Regions from separate parts of the Serpentinimonas raichei genome, predicted to be linked through region 4. Evidence: predicted binding sites of a transcription regulator. Region 4 holds the regulator's gene; each other region holds the start of a gene.
The links. The regulator sigma-54, encoded in region 4, starts transcription at its own class of promoters, with help from an activator protein. The targets are predictions, from matches to a motif close to TGGCANGNAANCTGCTTT.
Positions count from the first base shown of each region.

Region 1: SRAA_RS09695 (urease accessory protein UreD) is a predicted target of sigma-54. The motif match lies at 3,510-3,527, and genes of this name have one in related genera.
Region 2: SRAA_RS12075 (TorF family putative porin) is a predicted target of sigma-54. The motif match lies at 3,848-3,865, and genes of this name have one in related genera.
Region 3: SRAA_RS05485 (nitrate regulatory protein) is a predicted target of sigma-54. The motif match lies at 3,580-3,597, and genes of this name have one in related genera.

Region 1 covers NZ_AP014568.1:2,076,972-2,082,417, forward strand. Annotated here, with positions in the region: gene SRAA_RS09680 (HD-GYP domain-containing protein) at 1-521, opposite strand, end outside; gene SRAA_RS09685 (ABC transporter permease) at 626-2,266, opposite strand; gene SRAA_RS09690 (ABC transporter ATP-binding protein) at 2,309-3,424, shown strand; gene SRAA_RS09695 (urease accessory protein UreD) at 3,590-4,420, shown strand; gene urtE (urea ABC transporter ATP-binding subunit UrtE) at 4,455-5,159, opposite strand; gene urtD (urea ABC transporter ATP-binding protein UrtD) at 5,172-5,446, opposite strand, start outside.
Region 2 covers NZ_AP014568.1:2,030,536-2,035,981, forward strand. Annotated here, with positions in the region: gene SRAA_RS09475 (sensor domain-containing protein) at 1-1,189, shown strand, start outside; gene mpl (UDP-N-acetylmuramate:L-alanyl-gamma-D-glutamyl-meso-diaminopimelate ligase) at 1,212-2,678, shown strand; gene SRAA_RS09485 (hypothetical protein) at 2,732-3,052, opposite strand; gene SRAA_RS12075 (TorF family putative porin) at 3,123-3,806, opposite strand; gene SRAA_RS09495 (hypothetical protein) at 3,920-5,446, opposite strand, start outside.
Region 3 covers NZ_AP014568.1:1,158,801-1,164,246, forward strand. Annotated here, with positions in the region: gene SRAA_RS05460 (PAS domain-containing sensor histidine kinase) at 1-286, shown strand, start outside; gene SRAA_RS05465 (response regulator transcription factor) at 344-967, shown strand; gene folD (bifunctional methylenetetrahydrofolate dehydrogenase/methenyltetrahydrofolate cyclohydrolase FolD) at 998-1,858, shown strand; gene greA (transcription elongation factor GreA) at 1,860-2,336, opposite strand; gene tsaD (tRNA (adenosine(37)-N6)-threonylcarbamoyltransferase complex transferase subunit TsaD) at 2,434-3,492, opposite strand; gene SRAA_RS05485 (nitrate regulatory protein) at 3,643-4,911, shown strand; gene SRAA_RS05490 (CmpA/NrtA family ABC transporter substrate-binding protein) at 5,174-5,446, shown strand, end outside.
Region 4 covers NZ_AP014568.1:2,315,501-2,320,946, reverse strand. Annotated here, with positions in the region: gene SRAA_RS10830 (THUMP domain-containing class I SAM-dependent RNA methyltransferase) at 1-198, opposite strand, end outside; gene rpoN (RNA polymerase factor sigma-54) at 205-1,851, opposite strand; gene lptB (LPS export ABC transporter ATP-binding protein) at 1,863-2,621, opposite strand; gene lptA (lipopolysaccharide transport periplasmic protein LptA) at 2,618-3,271, opposite strand; gene SRAA_RS10810 (thiol:disulfide interchange protein DsbA/DsbL) at 3,363-4,016, opposite strand; gene SRAA_RS10805 (SPOR domain-containing protein) at 4,133-4,768, opposite strand; gene argS (arginine--tRNA ligase) at 4,810-5,446, opposite strand, start outside.

The sequences.
Region 1 (5,446 bases), 240 kb from region 4:
GCGCACACCGCCACCGAGTGCATGTAGGTGTAGCCATCGGCGGTTTTCAGGCGCGCCAGGCTGATGAGGGCGCCGCCGTTGCGCAGCACCGAATCGGTGATCTCCTCGGCCACCTGGCGCGCCACCTCCTGGTCGATGGCGCGGCCCATGCGCACCTCGGCAAACATGTGGCGCACCGCCCCGGTGGCGGCTTTGCAGATGGCGGCGGCGCGCTGATACTCGGCGCGCATGGTGGCGGCCTCGGTGTCCGGGACCGGGGGCGGCTGGGGCACTGCCGGGGTCTGTGGCTGCCCGGCGGCCTCGGCGGTGGCGGGCGGCGCCAGCACATCGAGGCCCAGGCTGACGTCGATCAGCACCTCTGTGATCGCGCACTCGTGCACCAGGTGCAACTCGTGCGCGTCGGTGATGACGAACTTGCTGCGCCAAAAGGGGTGATCCATCCACGAGCCGCAAAAGGCCTCGATGTACATACCGAGGCGCACGTCGCGCACCGGAATTTTCTTGAGTTTGGGTTTGGGCATGTGCAACGGTGCCGGCCAACCGGCTTCCTCTCTGTTTCGCCTCAGTATAAGGGGCAAAACCGGGCCTTGGCACGGTGCGCTGATAGACACGTGCCTTGCCGGCCTCAGGTGCGGCGCAAGGTGCGGCTGAGCAAAATCACCGGCACCAGCCCCACCAGCACCAGCGCCAGCGAGGGCAAGGCGGCCTCGCCCAGGCGCTCGTCGCGCGCCAACTGGAACGCCACCACCGCCAGCGTGTCGCTGCCAAAGGGCCGCAGCACGAAGGTGGCGGGCAGCTCCTTCATCACATCCACAAACACCAACAGCGCGGCGGCGGCAATGGAGCGCAGCAGCAGCGGCCGGTGCACCCGCCACAGCAGCGCTGGGCCGGTGCTGCCGAGCATGCGCGCCGAGTCGTCGAGGCTGTTGGGGATGCGCGCGTAGCCGCTTTGCACCGATTGCAGCGCCACCGCCGTGAAGCGCACCAGGTAGGCCCAGACGATGCCCAGCACCGTGGCCGTGACCCAAAAACCCACCCCGCTGCCCGGTGCCGCCGCCTGCAACCAGCCCACCGGCAGCAAAATGCCGATCACGATCACCACCCCCGGCACCGCGTAGCCCAGGCTGACCACGCGCGTGACCAGGCCGCCGATGCGGCTGGGCTGGGCGCGCTGCATGAAGCTCAAGCCGAGCGCGATGGCGCTGGCCAGCAGCGCCGCCAGCCCCGAGAGCCACAGGCTGTTGTAGGCCCACTCCAGAAAGCCGCTCCAGGGCAAAACATCCCAGCCGCCAATAAGCGGGCGCAGCATGAACAGCACCGGCAGCACAAAGCCAAACAAAATCGGCAAACCGCACACCACCCACACCAGCCAGCGGCCCGCGCCCTGCAGGCGCACCGGCTGCGCCTCGGCCTGGCCACCCCGGCCCCCGCGCGGCGCGGCAAAGCGCATGCGCCGCTGCGCCCGCTGCTCCACCCACAGCAGCAGCGCCACCGTGAGCAGCAGCATGGTCGCCAGTTGGGCGGCGGCGTAGCGGTCGTCCATCACCTTCCAGGCGCTCACGATGCCGGTGCTAAAAGTCTGAATGCCGAAGTAAAACGTGACGCCGATATCGGCCAGCGTTTCCATCAGCGCCAGCGCGATGCCCGCCGCAATCGCCGGGCGTGCCAGCGGCAGCGCCACCTCGACGATGCGGCGCCGCATCGGGGCCCCGAGCAGGCGCGCCGCCTCCATCAACTGGGTGGCGCGCTCGCTCAGGGCGGTGCGCGCCAGCAGATAGACGTAGGGGTAGAGCGTGAAGATGAACACCCAGGCCGCGCCCCAGACGTTGCGGATTTCCGGGAACAAGCGCCCCTGCAGCCCGAAGGTGTCGCGCAAGAACACCTGCATCGGGCCCGAGAACTGCAAAAAATCGGTGTAAGCAAAAGCCACCACATAGGCCGGCGCTGCCAGCGGCAGCAGCAGCGCCCACTCAAAAAATCGCCGCCCAGGGAAGTCGTACAGCGTCACGGCGCAGGCTGTGGCCATGCCGATCAGCCCCGCGCCCAGCGCCACCAGCAGGCACAGCAGCAGGCTGGTGGCGATGTAGCGCGGCAGCACGGTATCGGCCAGGTGGCGCAGCAAGTCGATCGACTCGGCATCGAGCTGCCACCAAGCCATGGCCAGCGCCAGCACCGGCAGCGCCAACACCAAGCCCACCACCAGCAGCAGCATTTGCAACAGCGCAGCCGACAGGCGCGGCCAACGGGGGGAATGGGGTGCAGGCATGGGTGTTTGAATGAGAACGACAATTATCTACAATAAGGCACCATGTTTCTGCACCTAAACCAACTTTCCGTTCAGTACGCCCCATCCGCCCAGCCCGCGGTGCGCGAGGTGGCCTTCGGGCTCGAAGCGGGCCAGATCGGCGTGCTGATCGGGCCCTCGGGCTGCGGCAAGACCACCCTGCTGCGCGCCGTGGCCGGGCTGGAGCGCGCCAGCGGCGGCAGCATTGCGCTGGGCGGCGAGGTGGTGAGCAGCGCCGCGCTGCATGTGCCGGCTGAAGCGCGCCGCATCGGCATGGTGTTCCAGGATTACGCCCTGTTCCCGCACCTCGATGTGCGCGCCAACGTGGCCTTTGGCCTGCGCCACCTGCCCAAGCCCGCGCGCCTCGCCCGGGTGCAGGAGGTGCTGGAGTTGGTGGGATTGGAAGGGCTGCACGGGCGCTATCCGCACGAGCTTTCGGGCGGCCAGCAGCAGCGCGTGGCGCTGGCGCGTGCGCTGGCCCCCAGCCCGCGCCTGCTGCTGCTCGATGAGCCCTTTTCCAACCTCGACGTGGACCTGCGCGAGCGCTTGGCGCACGAGGTGCGCGCGATCCTCAAGGCCGCCGGTGCCACGGCGCTGCTGGTGACGCACGACCAGCTCGAAGCCTTTGCCATTGGCGACCTGATCGGCGTCATGCACCAGGGCCAGTTGCACCAGTGGGACAGCGCCTACACGCTCTACCACCGCCCGGCCACGCGCTTCGTGGCCGAGTTCATCGGGCATGGGGTGTTTGCGCCGGCGCAAATTTCGGGCCTAGGCCCCGAAATCATGGTGCTGACCCCGATGGGGGCGCTGCAAGACGTGTCCGAGTGCCCGCTGCCCAGCGCCTACCCCGACGGCCTGTGCGATGTGCTGCTGCGCGCCGACGACATCCTGCACGACGACGACGCACCGGTGAAAGCGCGCATCGTGCGCAAATCGTTTCGAGGCTCCGAATTCCTCTACACCCTGCAACTGCCCAGCGGCGAAACGGTGATGACGCACGTGCCCTCGCACCACGACCACGCCGTGGGCGAGTGGATCGGCATCAAGGCGGCGGTCGATCACGTCGTCACCTTCGAGCGCGGTTCCGCCGCCGGGGCACCGCCGGCGCAGGCGGTGGCCTGCAACAACGGCAACTGAGCCGCCTGTTCGGTGGGGGCGGCGGCGGTGGGCACATCAATTGAGCGCTGCTGCGTGCGGCAGCATGGATAAGCCAAATCCAAACTGGCACCAAAATTGCTTTCCTATAAGCGGGCTGTCCCAGCACAGAACCCATCCCGCGCAACCCTCCAAGCCCACACCCCTATGCCATGGAACGCCACGCTCGACTTGCGCTACCAGCGCCGCCACGAAACCACCACCGTGGCGCACAGGCATCTGGGGCCGTTGCGCATTTTTCACAGCCACTACCCGCAAGGGCCGGGCCTGTGCCACAACGTCTTGATCCATCCACCGGGTGGACTCGTGGGCGGCGACCGTCTGGATATTCGAATCCATGCCGAAGCCGATTGCCACGCTCTGCTGACCACCCCAGGAGCCACGCGCTTTTACCGCTCGCCAGGGCCAGTTGCCACGCAATCCGTCAGCATCCAACTCGAACCAGGGGCCAAGCTCGAATGGCTACCCATGGAAACCCTTGCCTACCCTGGCTGCAACGCCATCAACTCCTTGCGCGCCGAACTGGCACCCGATGCCCAACTGCTGGCATGGGAAGTCACGGCGCTGGGGCTGCCGGTCTCGGGCCAGCCCTTTGATACCGGCTGCCTGCAACAACGCATCGAAATCGTGGATTGCTGGCTCGATCAGGGCCGGCTTGATGCCCTCGACAAGCGCCTGCTCGACTCGCCCTTGGGGCTGGCGGGTTTGCGCTGTCTGGGTACCTTGGTGCTGGCCAGCGGCAGCCCTTGGCCATTGCAGGCGCGCGAGGCGCTGCTGCAAGCCGTGCGGGAGACGCCCGCCCAAAGCCCTGCCGCACCCCACTCTGGCGCCACCTTCCCGCATGACAGGGTGCTGGTGCTGCGGGCGCTGGGCCCGCTGGTAGAGCCGGTGATGCAAACCCTGAAAGCCGCTTGGCGCAGCGTGCGCACCAGCGCTTGGGGGGCGCAGGTGGCAGAGCCCCGCATCTGGCAGACCTGAGCCGGGCCGCCGAGGTCGGTGACGACTGGGCGCCTCAAATGGCCACCAATTTGCTGATGTTGGCCATCTCCATTTCCTCTCCGCTGCCTTGGGCCACCACTTCACCGCGCTGCATCACCACAAATTGGCTGGCCAGCGCCGCAGCAAAATCGTAGTACTGCTCGACCAGCAAGATTGCCATTGGCTGGCCGTCGAGTCCGTTTTTGGCCAAATGCTGCAGCACGCGGCCAATGTCTTTGATGATATTGGGCTGGATTCCTTCGGTGGGTTCGTCGAGCACCAGCAAGCCGGGCGCGGCAGCCAAGGCGCGGGCAATGGCCAATTGCTGCTGCTGCCCGCCCGACAGATCGCCCCCCCGACGCCCGCTCATTTGGGCCAACACCGGAAACAGCTCAAAAAGGACCGGCGGAATGGGTGTCTTGGCGCTTTTGGTTGCCAATCCCATGAGCAGGTTTTCCTGCACCGTCAGGCGGGAAAATATTTCTCGACCCTGCGGCACGTAACCAATACCCGCGCGGGCGCGTTGGTAGGGCGTGGCCTGCACCAGCGAATGGCCGTCGAATTCGATGCGGCCACTGCGGATCGGCACCAAGCCCATGAGAGATTTGAGCAAAGTGGTCTTGCCGACTCCGTTGCGCCCCAGCACCACAGTGATCTCACCCCGGCGCGCCTGCAGGCTGACGCCGCGCAAAATATGCGCGCCGCTGTAATACTGGTGCAATTGCTCAATGATCAACATGGCTGGCTTGCCTCATCGGCCCAGATAAACCTCGATTACGCGTTCATCGGCCTGCACTTCATCGAGCGTGCCCTCGGCCAGCAGCGCGCCCTCGCAAAGCACCGTGACTTTGGAGCAGATGGCGCGCACAAAACCCATGTCATGCTCCACCACGATCAAGGAGTGATGCTGCTTGAGCTTAGACAACAACTCTGCCGTGCGCTCGGTTTCGGAATCGGTCATGCCGGCCACCGGCTCGTCGAGCAACAGCAACTTGGGCTCTTGCATCAGCAGCATGCCGATTTCGA
Region 2 (5,446 bases), 280 kb from region 4:
CACCGGCTTTGCCGTGATGTTCCTCGATCTGGACCGCTTCAAGCACATCAACGATTCGCTCGGACACCTGTTTGGCGACAAGGTGCTGATCGAGATCGCCTCCCGACTCCAGACCTGCCTGCGCCAGACCGACACCTTGTGTCGCTTGGGCGGCGACGAGTTTGTCATTCACCTGCACGAAGCCGACGCGGCCGGGGCCGAAATCACCGCCCGGCGCCTGATCGAGGCCGTGGTGCAGCCGGTGGAAATTGAGGGCCTGTACTTCAACCTCTCGTGCAGCCTCGGCATTGCGCTGTACCCAGACGACGGCGCATCGCTGGACGAACTGATCCGCCTGTCTGACACCGCGATGTACGAAGTGAAGGAGCGCGGCAAGGGCCACTACCGCTTCTACCGGCCCGAAATGAACGCCAACTTGCTGGCGCGCATCCAACTCGACCACGCCCTGCGCGAGGGCCTGCGCGCCCAGCAATTCGTGCTGCACTACCAGCCGCGCATCGATCTGCGCAGCGGCCAGTTGCGCTCCTGCGAGGCGCTGCTGCGCTGGCAACACCCCGAACGGGGCTTGGTGCTGCCAAGCGAGTTCATCGGTGTGGCCGAAGAAACCGGCTTCATCGTCACGCTGGGCGACTGGGTGCTCGATAGCGCGGTGCAGCAGGCCGCGGCTTGGCTGCATGCGGGCACACCCTGCCCGGTGGCGGTCAATGTGTCGGCGCTGCAGTTTCACCAAACCGACTGGGTGGCGCGCGTGGCGCGGGCCTTGAACGCGCACGCGCTGCCAGCCGAGCTGCTGGAGCTTGAGTTGACCGAATCGATCCTGATTCGGGACGCCGACGAAGCGCTGGAGCGCCTGCTGGCCTTGCGCGACTTGGGCGTGCGGCTGTCGCTGGACGACTTTGGCACCGGCTACTCCAGCCTCACCTATCTGAAACGCTTTCCGCTGCAGCAACTCAAGATCGACCGCTGCTTCATCGCCACCATGCACACCGACCCCGTCGATGCCGCGATCGTGGCGGCCATCATCCAGATGGGCCAGGCGCTGCAAATGGAGGTGGTGGCCGAAGGGGTAGAGCTGGCCGAGCAACACGCCCGTCTGCTGGCCTTGGGTTGCGACCAGTTCCAAGGGTTCTTATGCTCGCCGGCTGTGCCGCCCGAACCATTCGGCCAGTTCTTGCGGCAAGCCCGATAAGCAAGCCCGATAATTGCGCCCCATGCACATTCACATCTTAGGCATTTGCGGCACTTTCATGGGCGGCTTGGCCGCCTTGGCGCGCGCGGCCGGGCACCGCGTCACCGGCTGCGACGCCGGCGTCTATCCACCCATGAGCGAGCAGTTGCAGGCGCTGGGCATCGAGCTGATCGAGGGCTTTGGGGCCGAGCAGATGGCGCTCAAGCCCGATTGCTACGTGGTCGGCAACGTGGTGTCGCGCGCCTTGGGGCCCGACGGCACGCCCAAATTCCCGCTCATGGAAGCGGTGCTCGACGCGGGCGCACGCTACAGCAGCGGCCCGCAGTGGCTGAGCGAGCACATTTTGCACGGCCGCCACGTGCTGGCGGTGGCGGGCACGCACGGCAAAACCAGCACCAGCGCCATGCTGGCCTGGATTTTGGAGCAGGCCGGGCAGCAGCCGGGCTTTTTGATCGGCGGCGTGCCGCAAAACTTTGGCGTCTCGGCGCGCCTGGGCGCTGCGGCGGCCCCATTTGTGATCGAGGCCGACGAATACGACACCGCCTTTTTTGACAAACGCAGCAAGTTCGTGCACTACCGGCCGCGCACCGCCGTGCTCAACAACCTCGAGTTCGACCACGCCGACATCTTCGACGACCTGGCCGCCATCGAGCGCCAGTTCCACCACCTGCTGCGCACCGTGCCCGCCAGCGGCCGCGTGATTTTTAACGGCCTCGAAGAAAGCCTGGCGCGCGTGCTCAACCTGGGCTGCTGGAGCGAGCAGCGCAGCTTTGGCAGCGCCGTGAGCGACTTTTGCGCCGAAGGCGAGGCCGACGATTTTGTGCTGTGCCAGCGCGGTCAAGCTGCCGGGCGGGTGCGCTGGGGCTTGAGTGGGTTGCACAACCAGCTCAACGCCTTGGCCGCTGCTGCTGCCGCCGAGCACGTGGGGGTGTCGGTGGCGCGGTCAGCCTCGGCGCTGGGCCGCTTTGAGGGCGTGAAACGCCGGCTCGAGGTGCGTGGGCAGGTGCGCGTGCCTGTAGGCGGGCCGGCTTCTGGCGCGGGAGCGCCTGCCGACGAGGCGGCCACCACCATCACGGTCTATGACGACTTTGCGCACCACCCCAGCGCCATGCGCACCACGATCGACGGGTTGCGGCGCCAGCTCGACCGCCACGGTAGCAGTGGGCAGCGCATCTTGGCGCTGTTTGAGCCGCGTTCCAACACCATGAAGCTGGGCACCATGAAGGCGCAACTGCCTTGGAGCTTGGAGCAGGCCGACCTGGCTTTTTGCCACAGCGGTGGCTTGGGCTGGGACGCCGCCGCCGCCTTGGCCCCCATGGGCGCACGGGCGCAGGTGGCAGCCGATATCGACACCCTGGTGCAGCAGGCCGTGGCCGCCGCAGAACCGGGCGACCACCTCTTGTGCATGAGCAACGGCGGCTTCGGTGGCGTGCACCCCAAGCTGCTGGCGGCGTTGCAGCAGCGCTTCGGCGCGCCGCCCGACGCTTAAGCCCTAAGGGCGCGGCCCCCCCGGTGATCGCACCAAACGCGGCCAAGGCGCTTTTAGTAGCTCACCGTCATCGAGGGCACGTCGATGTGCAGCACCGGCTTGGCTAGGCTGGCGCTGGCGGCTTGGGCAAAAGCCAGCGCCCAAGGGCGGTGTGCGGGTTCGGCAAAATGCGGCTCGCCGGCGGTGCGCGCAATCACCGCCACCTTGTCGGCCGTCAGCACCTTGCCGCTCAGGCGCAGCGGCTCGCAATCGAGCTCGATGAACTGCTGATCCAGCCAACTGCGCGCCACATCGCTCGGCATGGGTTGCATTTCTTCTAGGTCGAAGGCGTACTCTCGGGCTTCGCCCCAGCTGACGATGACTTGGCTGCGCATGAAATCGGCTCCTGCAAAAAAAGGGGTGGAGGTGGCCGCACCCAGCGCACGGCCACCTGCCCCCATTGTGTCAGAACGACTGCGTCAAACCCAGCACCAAACGGCCTGTGCCAGCCGGTCCGGCGCGGTTGGTGTCGGCACCGGACCAGATCGCCGAGGTGCTCAAGCCTTCGGTGAGGGCGTAGGTGAGGCCGAGCCGATAGTCGGTGGCACCGCTGTTGAAGTTGGAGGTGTTGCGAAAGCCGACCCCGGCTTCGAGTGTGAGGCGCTCGGTCAGGGGCTGCTCGATCAAAAAACTCAGGCGCGCGTGCTCGTCGATCGCGCCGCTGGTGCCCCAGCTCAGCTTGGTCGTCAGAACGCCATAGCTCAGGCTGCCATAGACCTCGCTGCCGTTCCAACTGCCTTGGCTGGGATAGAGGTACTTGATGTAGCCCACGTCGAAGCCCAAGCCATTGGCAAACTCGCCGCTGTAGCCACCGTAGAGGTTGATTTCTAGGTTGGCCTCGCCAAAACGGCCAGTGGAGTTCCAGTTGCCAATGTAAAAACCGTTGCCAAAGTCGTAATCGACCCCGCCTTGCAGCGCCGGCCGTAAGTCGCGCTCGCGCTCGAGCTGGCGCGAGTCTTGGTCGATGCCGTTGTATTTGTAGAGCGAGACCACGCCGAGGTTGAAGGAGAGCTGGGCCTGCGCCACAACGGGCAACGCCAAGGCTGCTGCGGCAGCCAAGCAAGACAGGGCAAAGGGGAAAGTGCGCATGGAAGGCTCCTTGTGAAAATGCGGGGAAACGCCATCCAATTAAAGCAAAAACAATGCCAAGCTCCCATAGCCCTTCGCATACCGTGCAGCGGCTGTGGTGTGCTTGCCAGCGCTCAAAAACTTGCCAACGCCAGCAACACCCCGATCAACCCAGTGCCCGCCAGCGCGTACACCGGCCAGCGCGGCATGGCCCCGCCGTTGGCCATGGCACGGCCAAACATGAAGAAAACGAAGGGATGCACCAAAAAGGGCATGGAGAAGATGAGCGCGATCAGCCCAGCCGCCTCGGCGCCAAACATGCCGTCTTGGGTGGCGGCAAAGAGACCAAAATGCGACAGCGAGGCCGCCTTGGCCAGCGCCGCATGCTCCAGCGGCAGGGCAAAGAGCGCCAGCAGCAGCAGGCCGCCGAACATGGCGGTGAGCTGCCAGCCGAGCGAGAACTGCATCAGGCCCTTGACCTCTTGCGCTTCGGCCCCAGCGGCGCGGCCCAGGGTGCGCAGCGCCAGCACCGTGAGCAACACCCCGCCCAGCAGCACCGCCAGCGCCGCCCCCCACAGCAACTGCCCCTGCTCCATGCTGATGGCCAGAATGGAGAAAACGAAGATATGGCCGATGAAGGGCACGTTGATCATGATCGGGGCGCGCTGCGCTGCCATGGGCCCGAGGTCGCCCGCGGTGCAGGCCCCGGTGAGGCCAGCGTGCGAGAGCGCACCCGCCATACCCGGTGCCAGGTTGCGCACCTGATTGGTGCGCCCAAACCACATCAAGAGCGCGATGCCGCCAAACATCCACAGCATCTGGCCAAAGAAGCCGTAAGCCAGCACGGCGTCCATGCCCTCGATGGCAAAGGCGTCGGCAATGCGCGAGCCGCCGATCACAAAGTTGGCCGCCAGCACCACCGGAATGCCGGCAAACAGCAGCGCGCGCAGCGTGGGGCCAAACTGCCAGCGCCAAGCCAGCGCACCCAGCCCGCAAGCCAGCAGCATGGCAAAAAAGATGGTGGGCAGCGCAATCAGCGGCCGCAGCGTTTGCGCCAGCAGCCCCGCCAGCAGCAGCAGCAGCGCCAGCACCCCGATCTCGGCCAAGCCCCGGCCCAGGTACTCGCGCTTGTTGCGCAGCGTGGCTTTGTGGTCGATCAGGATGAAAGCCAGCAGCACGCCGATGTAGGCGATCAGCGGGTAATAAGCCACCAGCGGGCCGCTGTCGGCCCCCATGAACACGCGCCGTGCGGCCTCGATGCCCAGCAACAAAAACACCGCGCGCAGCACGAACATGAGCTGGGTGCGGTTGGTGCCCAGCAGCGTTTCCTCGGTGCAGGGCTGCATGGAATCGTCGGGTGGCACCTGCAGCGCACCAAAGAGGCGCCGCAACTGCTGCCCACCGGCAAAAAAGGCTGCCGCGAGCACCACCACCGTGGTGCCGCTGAGCAGCGAGAGCAGCGTAAAGCCGGGCAGCCCCGGCTGCGCGGCCCCGGTGGCCACCAGCACATGGCCCAGCGCCAGCCCAAAAATGACAATGATCAGAATCGGCGAATAGCAACTGCCCGCCACCACGGTGCGCGCGATTAGCACCATGGGGATGACCAGAAACAGCGTCAGCCAAAGCTGGTTGAAAAGGTCGAAATGCGGGGCGGCGTGCAG
Region 3 (5,446 bases), 1.2 Mb from region 4:
CCAGGTGGAACTGTGCGTGACGCCGCGCCACATCGAGGGGCTGCCGGTGATCGAATTCAGCGTGCGCGACAACGGACGCGGCATCCCGCCCGAGCAGCTCGAGCGCATCTACGAGGCCTTCTACAGCACCAAAGCCGAGGGCATGGGGATAGGGCTCAAGCTGTGTCGCTCCATCGTCGAATCGCACCACGGACGGCTGCAGGCGCGCAACCTCTACAATGGGCAGGAAATCATGGGTTGTGAGTTCAGCTTCTGGATTCCTACGCTGGCTGCCCTCAACCCCTGATGCCCACAGGCCAGTGCCCCGTACCGGGCAGGCCCACCGAGATCGAGAAGGCGACAAATGAGTGTGATGGCAAAGCGCGGTTTGGTTTATGTGGTGGATGACGATGAGGCTGTGCGCGACTCGTTGCAGTGGTTGCTCGAAGGCAAAAACTACCGGGTGCGCTGCTTCGAATCGGCCGAGGCCTTTTTGAGCTGCTACGACCCGCGTGAAGTGGCCTGTTTGTTGGCCGACATCCGCATGGGCGGCATGACCGGTATGGAGTTGCAAGACCGGCTGCTGGAGCGCCGCTCCCCGCTCCCCGTCGTTTTCATCACCGGCCATGGCGATGTGCCGATGGCGGTGCAGACGATGAAAAAAGGCGCGCTCGATTTCATCCAAAAGCCCTTCAATGAGCCCCAGCTCATGGGCTTGGTCGATCGCATGCTGGAGGCGGCGCGCAGCGCCTTTGCCGAGCACCAGCAAGCTGCCAGCCGCGAGGCCCTGATGGCCAGACTGACCGGGCGCGAATCGCAGGTGCTCGAGCGCATCGTGGCCGGCCGGCTCAACAAGCAAATCGCCGACGATTTGAACATCAGCATCAAAACGGTGGAGGCACACCGCGCCAACATCATGGAAAAGCTCGGCACCAACACGGTCGCTGATTTGCTTAAGATCGCCCTCGGCCCTGGTGCCAAATCCTGATTTAGAATTTACTCCCCCCGGTTTTTTGCAATGACTGCTCAACTGATCGACGGCGTGGCGCTGTCGCGCCAACTGCGCGCCGAACTCACCCAGCGCACCCGCACGCTCACCGCCCTGGGCCAGCAGCCTGGCCTGGCGGTGCTGCTGGTCGGCGATGACCCGGCCAGCCAGGTGTATGTGCGCAACAAGGTCAAGGCCTGCGCCGAGGCCGGCATCCACTCGCTGCTGGAGCGGCACCCGGCCAGCCTGAGCGAGGCCGAGTTGCTGGCGCGCATCAACGCCCTCAACGCCGACCCGCGCATCCACGGCATCTTGGTGCAACTGCCGCTGCCGCCGCAGATCGAGGCGCAGCGCGTGATCGAAGCCATCAGCCCCGCCAAGGATGTGGACGGTTTTCACATCGCCAGCGCCGGAGCGCTGCTGGTCGGCCAGCCCGGTTTCTGGCCCTGCACCCCCTACGGCTGCCTAAAAATGCTGGAGCACATCGGCTTTGATTTGCGCGGCAAGCACGCGGTGGTGATCGGGCGCAGCAACATCGTGGGCAAACCGATGGCGCTGCTGCTGCTGCAGCGCGACGCCACCGTCACCGTCTGCCACTCGCGCACCCCCAACCTCAAGGCCCACACCCTGCAAGCCGATGTGATCGTGGCCGCAGTGGGCAAGGCCGGCCTGCTCACGCGCGACATGGTCAAGCCCGGTGCCGTGGTGCTCGACGTGGGCATGAACCGCGACGCCGCCGGCAAGCTGTGCGGCGATGTGGATTTTGCGGGCGTGCAAGAGGTAGCCGGCTACCTCACGCCGGTGCCCGGCGGCGTTGGGCCCATGACCATCACCATGCTGCTGGCCAACACGGTGCAGGCGGCCGAGCGCGCCGCCGATCTGAACGGCTAGCTCACTGGTAGCGCACCGCCACGATCTCGTAGCGCTTGACGCCGCCCGGGGCTTGCACCTCGGCCACGTCGCCCTCCTCTTTGCCAATCAGGGCGCGCGCGATCGGGCTCGAGATGTTGATCAGGCCCTGCTTGAGGTCGGCTTCGTCCTCGCCCACGATCTGGTACGTAACCGCCGCACCGCTGCGCTCGTCTTCGAGCTCGACCGTGGCCCCAAACACCACCCGACCACCGCCGTCGGTGGCTGCCGGGTCGATCACTTGCGCCATGGCCAGCTTGCTCTCGATTTCGGCGATGCGCCCTTCGATGAAGCCCTGGCGCTCTTTGGCAGCGTCGTAGTCGGCGTTTTCGCTCAGGTCGCCTTGCGCACGCGCCTCGGAGATGGCGTTGATGACGGCCGGCCGGTCTTTGGTTTTTAGGCGCTGCAGCTCGGTTTTAAGCAAATCGGCGCCGCGCTGGGTCACAGGAATGGTGGGCATTGTTGCGTCTCCAAATGCGAACCGCCGAGCCAGACAGACTCGGCGGTAGATGTTCGCGATATTATGCCCGAACGCACCGGCGTTGCACGTCGCTCCCCTATGCCGTTGTTGGGGTGTCGATCTGCGCCAGCGGCCAGCGCGGCCGCACGGCAAAGTTGTAGCCTTCGCCGCTGGCACCAGCGGGCAGCAAACCCGCCTGCCAGCGCATGGCGGCGGCCAAGGCGATCATGGCGCCGTTGTCGGTGCACAGGTGCAGCTCGGGGTAATGCACGCGCAGCCCCAGGCGCTCGGCGGCGGCATCGAGCTGCTGGCGCAACCGCCGGTTGGCCCCCACCCCGCCGGCCACCACCAGCCGCCGCAACCCGGTTTGCTGCAAGGCGGCAAGCGACTTTTTCACCAGCACCTCGACGATGGCGGCCTCGGTGGCCGCAGCCAGATCGGCGCGCCGCGCCTGCAGCTCAGGGCCCAGCTTGCGCGCCTGCGTGAGCACGGCGGTTTTTAGGCCAGCAAAAGAAAAATCCAAGTCGCCGCTGTGCAGCAGCGGGCGCGGCAAGGCAAACGCGCTGGCCTGGCCCTGCTCGGCCAAGCGCGCCAACGCCGGGCCGCCGGGGTAGCCCAGCCCGAGCAGCTTGGCCGATTTGTCAAAGGCTTCGCCGGCGGCGTCGTCGATGGTCTCGCCCAGCAGGTGGTAGCGCCCCACCCCCTCGACCCGCATCAGTTGCGTGTGGCCGCCCGACACCAGCAGCGCCACGAATGGAAACTCGGGCGCGTCGGCACTCAAAAAGGGCGAGAGCAAATGCCCCTCCAGGTGGTGCACGCCCAGCGTGGGCTTGCCCAGCGCCGCCGCGATGCCGCAGGCCACCCCGGCCCCGACCAGCAAGGCACCCGCCAAACCGGGCCCGCGCGTGAAGGCCACGCAGTCGATCTGCTCCAGCGTGCAACCGGCCTGCTGCAGCACCGACTGCGTGAGCGGCAGCACGCGCCGGATGTGGTCGCGGCTGGCCAGTTCGGGCACCACGCCGCCATAGGCTTGGTGCATCTGCACCTGGCTGTGCAGGGCCTGCCCCAGCAGCCGTGGCGGGGCCGCACCCGCGTCGGCCTGCACCACGGCCACCCCGGTTTCGTCGCAAGAGCTTTCGATTCCCAATATCAGCATGGGATGAGTGTAAGGGAGGGCGCGGCCAAGCCTGCACGGGCGGGCTCAGCGGGCGACTTGCGTGGGCTGCTGTGCAGAGCCTCCAACGGGCACAAAACTTGCTTGTGGATGTTCAACCAACCCCACGCGCCTTATGGCCACAGCACCACGATGAAATCCAGCCTTTGCTTCCTGCTGGCCGCCAAGCGCGCCGAGCTGGCCGAATTGGAGCGGCTGGCGCAAAGCATTGCGCTGGCGCGCAGCACCGCCGCTTTGGTGCACGAGTTGCAGCGCGAACGCGGACTCTCCAACCTTAGCGTGCGCCATGCCGGCATGGGGCAGGCACCCCTCGATGCGCAGTTGCACCAGCAAACCCTAGGCACCGACGATTGGGTGGCGCAATGGCTGCTGGAGTCTGAAGCCCTGATCAACGCCCCGTCGCCGCACGCCGCGCGGCTCCTGAGCCGGGTCGCCTACGCACTGCAAGGGCTGGATGCGCTGGCGCTGCTGCGCTCGCGCGTCGCGGCCAAGGCACTCAGCACCCAGCGCCTGTCGGCCGATTACGCACGGCTGATCGCCAGTTTGTTGGCGGTCGTGTTCGAAGCCGCCGACCACGCCAGCGCCCCCGAACTGCTGCGCCCGCTGGTGGCGCTGTTCAACCTGATGCAATGCAAGGAGTGGACCGGTCAGGAGCGCGCCCTGGGTGCCACCCTGTTTGCCAGCACCCAGGTGCATGCGCAGGAACAGGCGCACCTGAGCGAGCTGATCGAGGCGCAGCAGCGCTGCCTGGAGGTGTTTGAGTCCTTTGCCAGCGCCGCGCTGCTGCAGCGCTGGCAAGAGCGCCAGCGCGCCCAGCCCCTGATCGAGCGCAGCCGGTTGCGCCGCCTGCTGCTGCAAACACCTGCCGGGGGGGCGCTGGAGCCGCATCTGAGCGGGGTCTGGTTTGCCTGCTGCAGCCAGTGCATGGATGAAATGCGCCCGATCGAAGACCAATTGACGCAGGCTTTGGTCGAGCAGGCGAGCGCCTGCATGGCGCAGGTGCAAGCCGAAATCGGACAACTCGAACAGCGCCAGCGCCAGCCCCCCGAGGCCGACACCGAGCGGCTGCGCGGCAGCGCATTTTTTGAGGCCGCACCCCCTGCCCTTCAACCCGCGCCCCAAGGGCTGGCGTTTGGCCTAGAAAGGTCGGTGCTCGATCTGGTGCAAGAGCAGGGCCTAAGGCTGCAAGCCGCTGCCACCGAGCTCGAAACGCTGCGCGTCAGCCTGAACGAGCGCAAACTGATCGAGCGCGCCAAGGGCCTGCTGATGGCGCACCAGCAGCTCGATGAGCCCGCCGCACACAAAGCCCTGCGCGAGCTGGCCATGAACCAGAACAAGCGCATGGTCGATGTGGCCGAGGCGGTGCTCTCGATGAGCCACCTGCTTGCACCACGGCGGTGAACGCTTGGGCCCGATTCTGGTGCACCGGGGCGAAAAATAAGCGCCAGGCAGCGTCCCACCCTAGACACACCCCCTAAAACCAAGCCTGGCACGAAAACTGCTTGCGTGATGACATGGGTAAGCGCCAATGGCGGCACGAACCCGGCTCGCAGAGCAAGACGGACAACGGCGTCCCTCCCAGCCCGCTTTCAAGGCGGACACGGGAGGACGCCGTTTTTCATTTGCTGCCACGCTTCGATTGTTCATTGTTCTAGGAGTAGTCATGCCCCCGTTCGACCTCAGCCAGACCGAATCCAGCACGGCTGGCACACCAACCCCTGGCGGCCACAGCCCGGCCGCCTGCCACGCACCCACTGCCGCCCAAGCAAGCACCAGCGGTGCAGACCAGCCCGGGCGCCGCAGCGCGCTGCGCCAAGGCGCCACGCTCGCTGGCGCGGCCCTGCTGGCCCATGCCGGCACTGGCCTGGTGCCCGGCCTGCGCTCGGTCGTCCATGCCCAGGGCTCTGACCGGCCCGAGATCCAGGAGGTGCGCATC
Region 4 (5,446 bases):
CGCCAGCCGCACCAGCACGCGCTGCGCCAGCCGGCTGTGCAGGTTGAGCCGCAGCATGTCGTCCCAGTCGGCCGTGAGCTCGACCCCGCCGCGCTGGCGCCGCAGGTTTTGGGCCGCCGGGCAGATCTGTTGCACTTCGGCCAGCAGATAGTCTTCCACCCCGGCGGGGCAGGGCAGGAACAGGGTCAGGTTGTGCATGGGGGTTCAGAGCGCTTTGCGCAAATGGGTGGGGGCAATGCGCAGCGCCTCGCGGTATTTGGCCACGGTGCGGCGCGCGCAGGCGATGCCTTGGGCTTTGAGCAGGTCGGCAAGCTGGTTGTCGCTCAGGGGGTGGCTGGGGTTTTCGGCGGCGATCAGTTGCTGAATCAGGGCCCGCACCGCGGTGCTGGAGGCGCTGGAGCCGGCCTCGGTGGCCAGCGCCGAACCAAAAAAATATTTGAATTCATAGGTGCCTTGGGGCGTGGCCATGAACTTGGCGCTGGTGACGCGGCTGATGGTGGATTCGTGCAGCCCCACTTCGTCGGCGATTTCACGCAGCACCAGTGGCCGCATGGCCAGGGCGCCGTGCTGAAAAAACGGGCGCTGGCGCTCCACGATGGCGCTGGCCACGCGCAAGATGGTGTCAAAGCGCTGCTGGATGTTTTTGATGAACCAGCGCGCCTCTTGCAGGTGCTGCTGCAGCCCCGCGTGAGACTGGCCGCCCCCGCGGCCTTGGCGCAGGGCCAGGGCATAGGTTTCGTGCAGGCGCAGCCGCGGCAGCACCTCGGGGTTGAGCGCGACCTTGAAGCCGCGCCCCTGCGCCGTCACGATCACATCGGGGCGCAACTGGTGCGGTTCGAGCACCGCAAAGCGGCGTCCAGGCTTGGGTTCGAGGCGGGCGATCAGCCCAAAGGCGGCCCGCACCAAGGCCTCGTTGCAGCGGCACAGTTGGGCCAAGCGGCGGCTGTCGCGCCGCGCCAGATAGTCGAGCGGCTGCTGGCAGATGGCCAGCGCGGTGCGGCTCTCGGGGCGGTTGCGCAGCTCCAGAATCTGCAATTGCAAGCACTCGGCCAGGTTGCGCGCGCCCACGCCGGTGGGCTCCATTTGCTGCAACTGCTCCAAGGCCTGCTGCAGGCAGTGCTGCCAGTGGGCGTGCCGACGGTCAGTTGCCATGGGTTGCGACGCTGACAGCGGTGCCATGGTGTGGAGGCCGGAATCGGGCGCGTGGGCCCCGCTGGTTTGCTCCATGCCGCACAGGGCAGCAGCCAATTCGTCCAGCCCATCGGCGAGGTAGCCGTCGTCGTCGAGCGACTCGATGAGGGCGTGCAAGGCCAGTGCCACCTGGGGTTCGAGCCGCAGGGCGCAGGCTTGCTGGTGCAGGTGCTGCGTCAGCGACTCGGGCGCGCGCGCCCAGTCGGGCCCCGCACCATTGTCGTCCTCGGGCGCGGCCCCAGAGCGGGCAGCGCCCGGCTCACCCCAGTCGCCCGGATCGCTGGACTCAGCGAAATCCCCCGCATCGTGGTGCTCGGCCTCTGGCCCCCCCCCGCCGGAGTCCGTCGCTGCGCCTGTCCAGGCGGCCTCGAAAGCGGCGTCGAGGGCGGGCACTTCATCGGGTGCGCCAGCGCCCGCATCGTGGCTGGCAGGCGCATCGAGCTCGGCGTGGGCAGCCAATGCGGCCTCGGGCGGCGCCGCTGGGCTGGCCTCGAACGGCTCATCGGCGGGGTCGGGTTCCAAAAATGGGTTGTCGTCGAGCATCTGCCCGATCTCTTGCTCCAACTCCAGCGTACTCAGTTGCAACAGGCGGATCGACTGCTGCAATTGCGGCGTGAGCGCCAGGTTTTGGCTCAGGCGCAGCGACAGACCTTGCTTCATGGCCACCACATTCAGAGGCGGAAGTGCTCGCCCAGATAGACCCGGCGCACCTCCGGGTTGGCCACGATCTCGGCCGGTGTGCCCTGCGCCAGCACGCGGCCCTCGTTGATGATGCAGGCGTGGTCGCAGATGCCCAGCGTTTCGCGCACGTTGTGGTCGGTGATGAGCACGCCGATGCCGCGCTCCTTCAAAAAGCCGATGATGCGCTGGATCTCGATCACGGCGATCGGGTCGATGCCGGCAAAGGGCTCGTCGAGCAGGATGAAGCGCGGCTCAGTGGCCAGGGCGCGCGCGATCTCGACCCGGCGCCGCTCGCCGCCCGAAAGCGCCGGCGCCGGGGAGTCGCGCAAGTGGCCCACGTGCAGTTCATCGAGCAAGGCATCGAGGCGCTGCTCGATGCGCTGTGGCGGCAGCGGCCGGCCGTCGGCGTCGCGCTGCAATTCCAGCACCGCACGCACGTTTTCGGCCACCGTGAGCTTGCGAAAGATCGAGGCTTCCTGGGGCAGGTAGCCCAGCCCCATTTGGGCGCGGCGGTGGATCGGCAGGCGGTCGATGCGCTGCCCGTCGAGCAAGATGGTGCCCGCGTCGGGTCGAATGAGCCCGACGATGAGGTAGAACGAGGTGGTCTTGCCGGCCCCGTTGGGGCCCAGCAGGCCCACCACTTCGGCGCTGGCCAGGCGCAGCGACACGTCTTTGACGACTTGGCGCCGGCCATAGCTCTTTTGCAGCCCGCGCACCTCTAGGCTGCTGCGCTCGGCGGCCACACTCATCGGCGCGGCTCCAGTTGCGGGCTGGGCTGCAGCGGGGCAGCGGCGGGCGCTGCCGGGGGGGTGGCCGGGGGGGTGGCCGGGCGCGGGACGATGAGCGCGCGCACGCGGCCGGCTGGGTTGTCGGGGGTGCGCGCCGCCGCACCGCCGTCTACCGTGAAACGCTCGGTTTGGCGGTTCATGACGATCAGGCTGCCGCTGGCTTGGTCGCTCAGGGCGCCGTCGCGCAGCCGACGCACCACGGCTTGGTTGACGAGGCGCAGGTTGCCGCTGGCGCTGTCGTACTCGATGCGCAGCGCCTCGCCTTCGAGCACCTCGTTTAGCCCCGGGCGTTGTTGGCGGAAAAAAGCGCGCTGGCCCGCCGCACCTTGCAGCACACCCGATTGGTTGCCTTGGGCGTCTTGGCGCAGCTCGGCGCGCTGGCCGCGCAGCAGCAGCGTGCCTTGGGTGATCACCACGTTGCCGGTGAAGACGCTGACTTGCCCGGTTTGGTCGTGCTGCAGGGCATCGGCCTCGATCAGCATGGGTTGTTCGCGCTCGCTGGGTTGCGCCAGCGCAGGTGCGCTCAGACAGGCCAGAAGCAAGGCCAGCCCGACTGCACGCCAGTGCGGGGCAGCCTTGGGGCGGGGGGTGGGGGCGGTGTGGGTGGGCACGAAAATTGCATCAATCAGGCGATGCAGGCATTGTAGCCACAGCCGGCGCGCAACGCCCGCAAATGGACGCCGCGCCAAGTCGGATGGCGTCTCAGCCGCGGCGCACCCGTGCGATCAACATATTGGCCACTTGCACCGTGCGCTCGGCCTGCCCCGGAATGTAGAAGCGCCCGGCTATGCCCAGCGCCGGCGTGCCCTCGACCTGGTAGGCGTCTTGCAACTGGGTGGCGCGGCGCACCCGGCTCACCACGGCAAAGGAGTTGTAAGTCTGGGTGAAGCGCGCCCGGTCCAGCCCGGCGCTGGCGGCCCATTGGGCGATGGTCTCGGCGTTGTGCAGGCGCTGGCGTTGGGTGCCGTGGATGGCTTGGAACACGCGCTCGTGGTGGCTGTCGAGGCGGCCCATCGCCTCAAGGGTGTAGAACAGGCGCTGCAGCGGTTCGAACTCGGGCGCAAAGCCCACAGGCACATGGCGCACCACCACGTCGGCGGGCACGGTGCGCTTCCAGGCTTTGAAAACCGGCACAAAGTGGTGGCAGTGGATGCAGGTGTAGGCAAAGAACTCCAGCACCTCGATGCGGCCGGCCGGCGCATCGACTGGGGCCGGCTGGCGCAAGCGGCGGTAGTGCGTGCCTTCACGAAATGCCGGGGCAGCGGCTGGGGTTTGGGCCCCAAGTGGCAACGCGCTGCCGGTGGCGACGAGGCCGCCAAGGCCTGCCAAGGCTTGCGAAAATCGGCGTCTGTGCATGGTGCGTCCTTGATCTGAATCGGGCCAATCGAACGGCCTACCGCGACTGTGAGTTGTGAATGGGGCGCTGAAGTTCCGCGTGCTTACCGGCCGTTGCAACTGGGGTGTAGGCGGCCTTAGCGCGCCACCCGCACCAGCGCGGTTTCAATGTTTTGCTCTTGCAAATTCTGCCCAATGGCATCGGCTTCGGCTTGGGTAACGAAAGGTCCTAAGCGAACCCGGAAGATGGGCCGTCCGTTTTGCTGGCGCTCGCTCACGCTGGCATCAAAGCCCAACATGGCAAGCCGGGCGCGTTGGGCTTGTGCTTCCTCGGCATTGCCATAGGCGCCGGCTTGCACGAAATAGCTGATGCCGGCTGCCGCAGCAGCAGGGGCCGCAGCAGCAAGGCGCTGTTCGATCAACCGGGCCATGGGGTCGGCGGCCGGGGCGGCGGGCGTGGCAGCACCTGCGGCTGCGCCAGCAGGTGTGGTGGCGGGCGTCGACCCGGCCAGAGGCGGCGTGGCTGCCTCGGGCGGCGCAGCCGGAGTCACTGGCCGGGTCGAGAGCCCGGCGTTGGGGTTCCAGTTGCGGTTTTGTTCGGCCTCTTGCGCGGGCGAGGTGGCGGGCCGTTGGGCGTTGCGGTCTTCGAGGGGCGTGGCCGATCGGGTGACGTAGAGCGCCACCACCAACGCCAGCGCCAGCCCCAGCAGCAGGCCGGCGGCAAAACCCAGCAGCGTGCTGCCGCGATGGCGAGAGGGAGGCCGGATATTCATGGCGTGAGCAATGGGGCTTGCGGGGTGTGTCAGGGCGGGCATCACATTTTCACCGGCGCGCTCACTCCGAGCAGCGCCAATCCATTGTGCAACACTTGGGCGGTGGCGGCAACCAGCGCCAGGCGGGCGTGTTTGAGCAGCGGGTCATCGACCAAAATCCGCTCGGCGTCGTAGTAGCTGTGGTAGGCGGCAGCCAGTTCGCGCAGATAAAAACTGACGTCGTGCGGGGCAAAGTCGGCGGCGGCGTTGCTCAGCACCTCGGGGTAACGCGCCAACAGGCGCAGCAGCGCCTGCGCTTGCGGGCCTTGCAGCGGGCTCAAGTCCACCGTTTGCAACTGCTCGCGCGCGCCGCCCCAGGCCGCCAGCACCGAGCAGATGCGGGCGTGCGCGTACTGCACGTAATAGACTGGGTTGTCGTTGTTTTGTTGCACCGCCAAATCGACGTCGAAGGTGTATTCGGTGTCGGGCTTGCGCGAGAGCAGGAAAAAGCGCACCGCGTCGCGGCTGGTCCACTCGATCAGGTCGCGCAGCGTCACGTAGCTGCCAGCGCGCTTGGAAATTTTTACCTCTTGCCCGCCGCGCAGCACGCGCACCATGGTGTGCAGCACGTAGTCCGGGTAGCCGCTCGGGATGCCGACCCCGGCCGCCTGCAAGCCGGCGCGCACGCGCGCGATGGTG